DNA from 4 places in the Rhodococcus sp. NPDC060086 genome. Region 1 is predicted to be linked to each of the others. Evidence: riboswitches for the same ligand, from Rfam matches in the RefSeq annotation. Region 1 holds a riboswitch; each other region holds the start of a gene.
What was found. Region 1 has a riboswitch for S-adenosylmethionine ahead of ACFWB0_RS12885 (homoserine O-acetyltransferase). Riboswitches for the same ligand answer to the same signal wherever they lie in the genome.

Region 1 (2,197 bases):
TGTTGCCCTTCCAGTTCTTGATGTCGCGCTCAGTGTGGGCGATGTTCCAGTCGCCGCACACAACCATGTCTCGACCGGCCGCGACGACGTCCGACGCGCGCTCCCCCAGGTATGCGGCGAAGCCCTTCATGAAGCGTTCCTTCTCGTCCTGCTTCGGGGTGTCCGCCTCCCCGGTGGGCAGGTACAGGCTGCCGACCGTCACGTCCCGGTAGTCGGCCTCGATGTAGCGACCTGCGTCGCCGAAGTCGTCGACGCCGAAACCGATGCGCACGGCGTCCGCGGGAGTTCGCGACAGGATCGCGACACCCGCACGCCCCTTGGCGGAGGCCTCCGCTCCGACGACGCACCATCCCGCGTCCAGTGCCGGCGCGATCGCAGTGTGGAACTGCTTCTCGCTCGCGCGCACTTCCTGAAGGCAGACGATGTCCGCGGACGAGGTGTCGAGCCAGGCGAGCAGGCCTTTGCCTGCTGCTGCGCGCACGCCGTTGACGTTGACCGTGGTGATGGTGAGAGACACGCCGGACACCGTATCCGAGATTGCGAGTGGAGCGTCACACTCCTTGTGAAACACATTCGATCATGCATGTTCACATCTCTTCACGGAATGTCGAGCAGTTCGTAACCCCGGTCGCGACCCCGTGGAGCACTACTGACCGGAAATTTTCCCGCTGCCCGACACCCTTCGGGGGGAGGTCGAGAGCCGCCTATCGAGTCGTACGACCCAGCCGTTAGACTTCCGACGAGGTCATGAGTGCCAGCGCGAAGCCCCGGCTTGCTGGTCGGCAACCCTCCGGCCAGGGTGGGGTGCTCCGGGTGAGGACACGGTCGTCGGCGCACCGCAGACGACAAGCCGGCTCATGGGAGGTTCGAAAATGCTGACGAAGGCGGTCGCATCTTGACAGCAGGCACCAACCGTCGGCGGATCGAACTCCCCGCGGAAGACGGACAGCTCGGCACCGTCGACATCGGCAACATCACCCTCGAGAGCGGCGAGACCCTTCCCGGCGTCACCGTTGCACTCCAGCGATGGGGCGCGCTGTCCCCCACCCGCGACAACGTCGTGCTCGTCGAGCACGCCCTGACCGGCGACTCGCACATCACCGGACCCGCCGGACCGGATCATCCGTCACCCGGTTGGTGGTCCGGCATGGTCGGACCCGGCGCCCCGATCGACACCGACCGCTGGTGCGTAGTGGCCACGAACGTCCTCGGCGGATGCCAGGGCACCACCGGACCGGGAAGCACCGCGCCCGACGGAAAGCCGTGGGGTGCACGATTCCCCCGGATCACCATCCGCGATCAGATCACCGCGGAAGCTGCACTTCTCGACGCCCTCGGCATCGACACGTTGGCTGCCGTGACCGGTGGCTCGATGGGTGGTATGCGCTCGCTCGAGTGGATCGTCACCCATCCGAACCGAGTGCGGTCTGCGCTGGTCCTCGCAGTAGGTGCCCGCGCGACCGCCGACCAGATCGGTGTCCAGAGCACCCAGATCGCTGCCATCACGGCGGATCCGGACTGGCAGGGCGGCAACTACTACGCGAGCGGCCGCCGACCGGAAGCCGGTTTGGGCATCGCTCGCCGCATGGCCCACCTGTCGTATCGCAGCGAGGAAGAGCTCGACTCACGGTTCGCGAATCTGCCTCAGGGCGACGAGAATCCGTGGCGCGACGGACGCTACGCAGTGCAGAGCTATCTCGACCACCAGGCGACGAAACTCGTCTCCCGGTTCGACCCCGGGACCTACGTGGTGCTCAGCGACGCCATGAACCGGCACGACGTGGGCCGCGGTCGCGGCGGTATCGAGGCTGCACTGGGCCGCACACATGTGCCGACCATCGTCGCGGGCGTCGATTCCGACCGGCTCTACCCGATCCGGTTGCAGCAGGAGATCGCCGACGGGCTTCCCCACTGCGATGGGTTGCGCGTTCTCGAGTCACGCGACGGACACGACGGCTTCCTCACCGAGGCCGATGCAGTCGCGAAGCTGCTCGTCGAGCTGATGGAGCTGGCGGGCTCCTGAGTCCCGTGTGTCCTAACCCGTACCCAGCGGGTCGATCGAGACTGCCAGAGTGACGATCGCTCCGCCCATGGCGAGCATCGCAGCCACGTCGAAGCGTTTGCCGCGTACCGCGAGCACTCCCACCTGATCCGAGTCGAGAGCCCACCTGAGGATCCCCGCCAGGATCATCGCACC
Region 2 (2,197 bases), on a different contig from region 1:
AGGAACAGCGTCATCATGCCTGCGGCGCCGTGTTCGGCGTAGCCGAGTGTGCGGGCCTCACCGATTTCGCCGAGACGTTCACCGACCGCGTCCGGCGGGATCGAGTAGCCGTAGGTGAGGACGAAGGTGATCAGCAGCGCCACTGTGAAAGCGCCCAGGAAGTTTCCCACGAACACCAGACCCCAGTTCCGGAGCATCGACCTGAGCGTCACCCCCGGACGTTTGTCGAGGTAAGCGATGGGAACCATCGTGAACACGCCGGTGAGAAGATCGAAACCCAGCAGATAGAGCAGGCAGAATCCCACCGGAAAGAGCACGGCTCCGAGGAGTGCGTTGCCGGTCTGCACGGTGACGGTGATCGCGAACGCCGCCCCGAGGGCGAGGATGGCTCCAGCCATGTACGCCCTGATGAGGGTGTCGCGGGTGGACATGAGGACCTTGCTCTGACCGGCGTCGACCATTGCGCGGGCCAGTTCGGCGGGTGGAACGTAGGACACGGAAACCTCCTGGTGCGAACAGTGCGCGACCAGTGTCGGCAGTGCCCGTGTCCGGGGGGTTGCGGAGCAGTAAGGAAGCGTTGCGTACTTCTCCGCGGACGGACGCCAGGGTTGTGAGGCCGCTGCGTCATGTAGAGTGGCGGTGCTTCACGAGATGCCGTCGCCAAGCTCCGACTTGACGGCACGCCAACCCCACGCTCGCGGGTGGCTCGGATGACGAAGCGGCTCGCGGCCGACCGGCCCGGGCACGAGCGCCCCGCCCCGGGGCCGACCCGGAGGAACATCATGACAGATCACTTCGACCACGCTGATCACTTCGACCACGCTGATCACTTCGACCACGCTGATCACATCCGGAATGCCGATCGCGCAGATGTGCACGGGTGCGCCTCATTCGGTGACGGGCACCATGTCCATCACATCCGCGCCCGCAAGGCCTTCCATGATTCCGATCTCAGCGTCGGTGCACTGGTGCGCGTGCTGGGCGAGACACACGTCGAATTATCCTGGGATGGAGTACGACTCGTGTTCCGCCACCACGACACTACTGCGATCATCCGTGCGGTCGACGCGGCTGGGGAGATCGCGACCTGGGTGCCGCAGTGGCGGGTCCTGATACTGCCGGGCTCCGACCCGCACGTGCCCGCGACCTTCACCCTCGCGGCTCCTGATCATTGGAAGGACTGCGTGCCGGGTCACGTCCCCGTGCTGACGTATGTGCCGGGCTTGTGAGCGTGTTCGGATCACACTTTCTCGGCGTCGATCCAGAACTCGGGAAGTTTGACTGCGAGAAGATCTTTCGCCTGCATGGGAAGTGAATGGGTGGTATCGGGGAAGACGGCGACCGTCGCGTTCGGGAGTTGCCGAGCCCGATCGGCGGCGTTCGTGCCGCCGGCGATCGAATCATGTTCTGCGATAGCGACGTAGGTGGGAACGGTCAAGGAATCCCTCTCGCTGTCGTTCATGGGTGAGGGGGTCGGCAGCGCCGCCGAATAGTGTTCCGAACCTGCGGCGATCATCTTCGCCATGTCGTCGTTCGGGTCGAATTCGGCACCGCCGACCTTGCCGAGTGCGGTGGTGTGCCAACTCTCGGGAAGAAACGGAAGGCTCGACACCATCGTCCACGCCATCATGCGCGCGGGCGGATACGCGAAGGTGAATACGGGTTCGAGGAGCGTCAGCGATCGGACGCGCTCGGGGAACTGTCGTGCGTACGTCGTTGCGATCGCGCCGCCGAACGAATGGCCGACGATGTGTGCGCCGTCGGCGGCGAGTTCGTCGAGTACGTCGGCCATCCATATCGCCTGGTCGTCGAACGAGGTCAGCGGAACGCTTTGTGTCGACAGGCCGGCGTCGCCGAGTGCGTCGAATGCGAGGACGCGCCGGTGTGGCAAGAAGTCGGCGAGGTTTTCGGCCCACATCGGGACACCCGACGCGCGTCCGGGGACCAAGACGACCGGAGCGGTGTCCGCGGTTTCCGGTGAGCTCCACTCGTAGACGCGGACCGTCCCGAAACGGGTCGTGACGTCGAGAGTTGTCGTGGGCGGAGGGAGGGTGGACATCGCCCGCTCATAGGCCTCGACATAGGTGCGCCGGCCCTCCGCGTCGCGGAAGTGGCCGATGCCCGGAGCTCCGAAGAAGAACTGCTGGATGCTCACTGCGCCCAGTGCTGCAAGTGCGGCGACCACCACGATTCCGCT
Region 3 (2,197 bases), on a different contig from region 1:
GTTACGGGTCGCCGGATCGGTCGCGGTGAGCTGTACTGCGAGGACGTCGTCGAGTTCCGGGATCGGACCACGCTGGTTGAGGTTCCGGCCCTCGGTACCGAACGCTGTGCGCAGGATGTCGCCATCGGCGCGTGTGCTGTTGTAGTACGTCGTGTCGTAGTCTCCGGTGTTCTGTCGGGCGGTGGTCTCTGGCGTCGACACCAGATCGAGTTGCAGGTCTACACCCACCTCCCGCAGTTGCTGCTGGACGAGTTCGAGAATCGCCTGGTTCCCGGCGAACACCGAGCTGAACAGCACCGAGAAACTCAACCTCTCCCCGTCCTTGACGCGGATACCGTCTTCGCCCGGAATCCATCCGGCGTCGTCGAGGATCCTCGCCGCCGCATCGGGGTCGTAGGTGACCGCGTCCACCGCGAGGTACCCGGGTGTCACCGAGGCGAGGGCGCTTGTCGCGGGCTCGAAGTCGGGGCCGAGAACCGTGTCGACGAGTTCGGTGCGGTTGATCGCAGGGATCAGTGCGCTACGGACGGCGGGATCGGAGAGCACGCCGCTGCTCACATTGGGCTGGAAACCGAACGGGAGACCGGGATTCGGCGTGGTGAGAATGCGGCCACCGACACCTTCGATCTGCGGGGCATCCTGAGGAAGAGCATCGGAGACCGCGTCGAGCTGACCGGACGCAAGAGAACCTGTGCGAACACCGGACTCGGGAACGATGGTGAATTCGATCCGGTCGAGGTAGGCCTCACCGTCGTGCGCGAAGACCTCCGATCCCCAGGCATATCCGGCGCGCTTGACGAGCGTTGCCGACCGGTCCTGCTGGTAGTCCTCATACGTGAACGGTCCCGTGCCGGACAACTCGCCTGCACACCGTTCCTCAGCGCTCTTCGCGACGTCCTCGGCAGAGAGGAACCCGAGTTGATGAGTCGAGGTGGCCTGGAGGAACGGCGCGTTGGGCGCCGAGAAATCGACCCTGGCCGTGTGCTCGTCGATCACGGTGGTGCCGGTGTAACCGGCGAGGTACCCGGTGGCCTGCGGAGCCTTGACCCCGCCGAGAGTATTCACGATGGAATCGAAGTTGCCCCGCACCGATTCAGCGGTGAAAGAGGTTCCGTCGCTGAAGGTCACCCCCTTCTTCAAGTGGAAGGTGAATTGTGTGGAGTCCTCGTTGACGTCCCAACTCTCGGCGAGCCACGGCGTGATCTGCCCGGTCTCGGGGTCTTGATCTGTGAGTGAGTCGACGACCTGACGAGCGGCGTAGATGGTCTGGTTGCTGCCGGCCTGCGCGGGATCGGCGCACGTGGGAGCCTGCGACAGGCCGTACCTGAGCGTGCCCCCTGCCTGCGGGGTACCACCACCCTGCGTGACGGCCGACTCTGATCCGCACGCGGACAACCCGACGACCAGCATCGCAGCGACACCCACTACCGGAATCACACGACGGGATGCATGAATGAACGAGAAGGACACCTGAACTCCGTGGTCTCTACATGACAGCGGTCTCTACATGACAGCGGTCTCTACATGACAGCGATCTCTACATGACAGCGGCAGCATCGAACCGGAGCGATGCCGACGGATGAGGGTTGGACGGGTCGACCGTCAACAGATGTCGGCACTGTGCCGGCACAGGTCGACGTGCAGGCACGACCACGTCACCACGACATCTTCGTGCGTCATGAACAGTCCTCCATCGTTCCCGGCGGTAGCACCCTCACCTGCGGATGCAGGGGGTTGCTGCGACGTCGTCGAGCCAGGTCTCTCGGTCGCTCTGGATGGTCGTTGTCGATGCTAGACATTCCCGATCCCCGGATGAACCGTTCCCCTCACGGTGATCGAAAGTCTTATGAGGCTGCAGCAGTAGCCACTATCGTCACCGAATCCGCGACTGCGCACCCGACCCCCCGCGAGGCCGATTCATGACCGTTCGAACCGAATCCACACTCGACACCGCCACATCGGCCCAAATCCTGTTCGAGCCCCTGGCACTGCGCGAGGTGACCTTCGGTAACCGCATCTGGCTGTCCCCGATGTGCCAGTACTCCGCGGTCGACGGGGTGCCCGGCGACTGGCACCTCACCCACCTCGGTGCCCGCGCGGCCGGAGGGTTCGGTGCGGTGGTCGCCGAGGCCACCGCCGTCACACCGGGCGGGCGGATCAGTCCGCAGGACACCGGGCTGTGGAACGACGAACAGAC
Region 4 (2,197 bases), on a different contig from region 1:
TTCCACACTTCGCGACCCGGAACGGCGAGGCGCTCGGCGAGGTCGGGTGGGCAGGCCTCCCCTCCGAAGATGAGCAGACGTACCGCTTCGAGTGCTTCCCCCGGCCACATCGCGGCGAGGGTCGGGACCGTGGAGACGACGTTGATGTTGCGGGAGACCAACCACGGGCCGAGGTCCATGCCCGAGCGAACCAGTGACCGCGGCGCCGGAACGAGACATGAGCCGTGCCGCCAGGCCAGCCACATCTCCTCGCACGACGCGTCGAAGGCGACGGACAGGCCTGCGAGTACCCGGTCGCGGGGGCCGAGCGGTTCGTCCCGGCAGAACAGGTTGGCTTCGGCGTCGACGAAGGCTGCGGCGTTGCGGTGTGTGACGGCAACACCCTTGGGGGTGCCGGTGGAACCGGAGGTGAAGATGATCCATGCGTCGTCGTCGAGTGTCGGTTCGCGCACGTCCGGTTCGTCGGCCGGTGGTGCGGTGCCGGGACCGATGCCCGCATCGGTGACGATCGCGGTGACCTTTGCCTCGGAGAAGACGAGTTCGGCGCGTTCGTCGGGATCGTCGGCGTCCACGGGGACGTAGGCGGCGCCCGCCGCGAGGACGGACAGGATGGTGACGTAGAGGTCCTTGGACCCCGACGACATGCGCACCCCGACACGATCGCCGGCGCCTACGCCGGCCTCCGCGAGGCCGCGGGCTCCCACGAATACCAGGTCGAGGAGTTCGGAGTAGTCGAGCAGCGTGGTGCCGTCGTCGATCGCGGGAGCGTGCGGATGCGACTCGGCGGTGGCGCGCAGCACGTCGACGAGTGTGCGTGGCGCGGGTGCGTGTGATCCGCGCAGGAAGATCTCGGGGACGAGCGACGTGTCGTCGGGTGTGGGCGGGTGTTGAGCAGACAATCCGCTGTCCTTCTACTCGGTGGGGCGATCCGGTTTATCTCAGGTGAAGGTGGACGGCAGATGAACTTTCGGTGGGGCAGTGGGCGAGGTGGGCGTGTGCGGTGTCGCGCTTCAGAGCAAAGCACGGCGGTGGTTTCTTTGCAGGTCAGAAGGAGAAACTCGGCTCTGCTCAGGAGCGGCTCCTCGGCCGCGCTCGGACGCTCGACTTGACACGAAGTGTGCCCGGTGTCATTGTCTTCGGCAGGTCATGAGTACCAGCATCAAGCCCCGGCTCGCTGGTCGGCAACCCTCCACCGCGGTGGGGTGCTCCGGGTGACGACCTGGCTGACGTTCCGAACCTGGGCGCAGCAAGCGCGGACTCCGCCGGCGAGCGAATCACCTTCGTCGTGGCGATCACCGACGGGTCCCTGATACACGAGGGAAATTCGTCATGACTGTTGCCACCACCACCTGTATCGCTCCGTTTGCTCGCGTGTCGGGTTGTGACGTGCAGGTTCCTCTCGTGCAGGGCGGCACCTGCACGTACGCGAACTTCGATTATGCGGCGAGTGCTCCTGCTCTGGCGAGCGTGACGGACCGGATCTCCGAACTGTTGCCGTTCTACGCCAGCGTGCACCGCGGCGCGGGCTATGCGTCGCGCATCAGCACCGCGAGCTACGAGGATTCGCGTGCGTCGGTCTCCCGTTTCGTCGGAGCCGACGAGGATCAGGTGGTGGTGTTCACCCGCAACACCACGGATTCGATCAACCTGCTCGCCGGTGCGGTACCCGGCGACGTAGTGGTACTCGACATCGAGCATCATGCGAACCTGTTGCCGTGGAAGAGCACTCGTGTTGTCGAAGCTGCGGATTCGATCTCCGAGACCGTGTGGCGGATCGCCGTGGAGCTCGAGCGTGCGCCGGCGGCCCTGCTCGCGGTGACCGGAGCATCCAATGTCACCGGTGAGGTTCTGCCGATCGCGGAACTCGCCGATCTCGCTCACGCGTGTGGTGCGCGGATCTTCGTCGACGGTGCCCAGCTGGCCCCGCATCGCCGCATCGATCTCGCTGAGTCCGGCGTCGACTACCTCGCGTTCTCGGGGCACAAGCTGTACGCGCCGTTCGGTGCCGGCGTGCTCGTCGGGCGGCGCGACTGGCTCGATGCGGCGGAGCCGTACCTTGCCGGCGGCGGTGCGGTGCGCGAGGTTTCCCTCGACCACACCGAGTGGGCGTGTGCCCCCGCCCGTCACGAAGCCGGTTCTCCGAATGTGCTGGGGGTCGCGGCGATCGCCGCCGCATGCGACACCCTCGCGGCGCATG

Region 2: it holds a riboswitch for S-adenosylmethionine, as region 1 does, so the genes downstream of both, ACFWB0_RS25390 (hypothetical protein) here and ACFWB0_RS12885 (homoserine O-acetyltransferase) in region 1, are expected to answer to the same signal.
Region 3: it holds a riboswitch for S-adenosylmethionine, as region 1 does, so the genes downstream of both, ACFWB0_RS05530 (ABC transporter substrate-binding protein) here and ACFWB0_RS12885 (homoserine O-acetyltransferase) in region 1, are expected to answer to the same signal.
Region 4: it holds a riboswitch for S-adenosylmethionine, as region 1 does, so the genes downstream of both, ACFWB0_RS19770 (aminotransferase class V-fold PLP-dependent enzyme) here and ACFWB0_RS12885 (homoserine O-acetyltransferase) in region 1, are expected to answer to the same signal.

What each region holds. Positions count from the first base shown of each region.
Region 1 is NZ_JBHWWZ010000018.1:59,854-62,050, forward strand. Features, by position in the region: gene ACFWB0_RS12880 (exodeoxyribonuclease III) at 1-517, opposite strand, end outside; SAM riboswitch class IV at 744-858, shown strand; gene ACFWB0_RS12885 (homoserine O-acetyltransferase) at 896-2,023, shown strand; gene ACFWB0_RS12890 (DUF3017 domain-containing protein) at 2,036-2,197, opposite strand, start outside.
Region 2 is NZ_JBHWWZ010000090.1:2,910-5,106, forward strand. Features, by position in the region: gene ACFWB0_RS25385 (formate/nitrite transporter family protein) at 1-497, opposite strand, end outside; SAM riboswitch class IV at 643-755, shown strand; gene ACFWB0_RS25390 (hypothetical protein) at 783-1,229, shown strand; gene ACFWB0_RS25395 (alpha/beta fold hydrolase) at 1,241-2,197, opposite strand, start outside.
Region 3 is NZ_JBHWWZ010000005.1:138,679-140,875, reverse strand. Features, by position in the region: gene ACFWB0_RS05530 (ABC transporter substrate-binding protein) at 1-1,410, opposite strand, end outside; SAM riboswitch class I at 1,688-1,782, opposite strand; gene ACFWB0_RS05525 (NADH:flavin oxidoreductase/NADH oxidase) at 1,920-2,197, shown strand, end outside.
Region 4 is NZ_JBHWWZ010000042.1:21,839-24,035, reverse strand. Features, by position in the region: gene ACFWB0_RS19775 (Pls/PosA family non-ribosomal peptide synthetase) at 1-899, opposite strand, end outside; SAM riboswitch class IV at 1,143-1,259, shown strand; gene ACFWB0_RS19770 (aminotransferase class V-fold PLP-dependent enzyme) at 1,330-2,197, shown strand, end outside.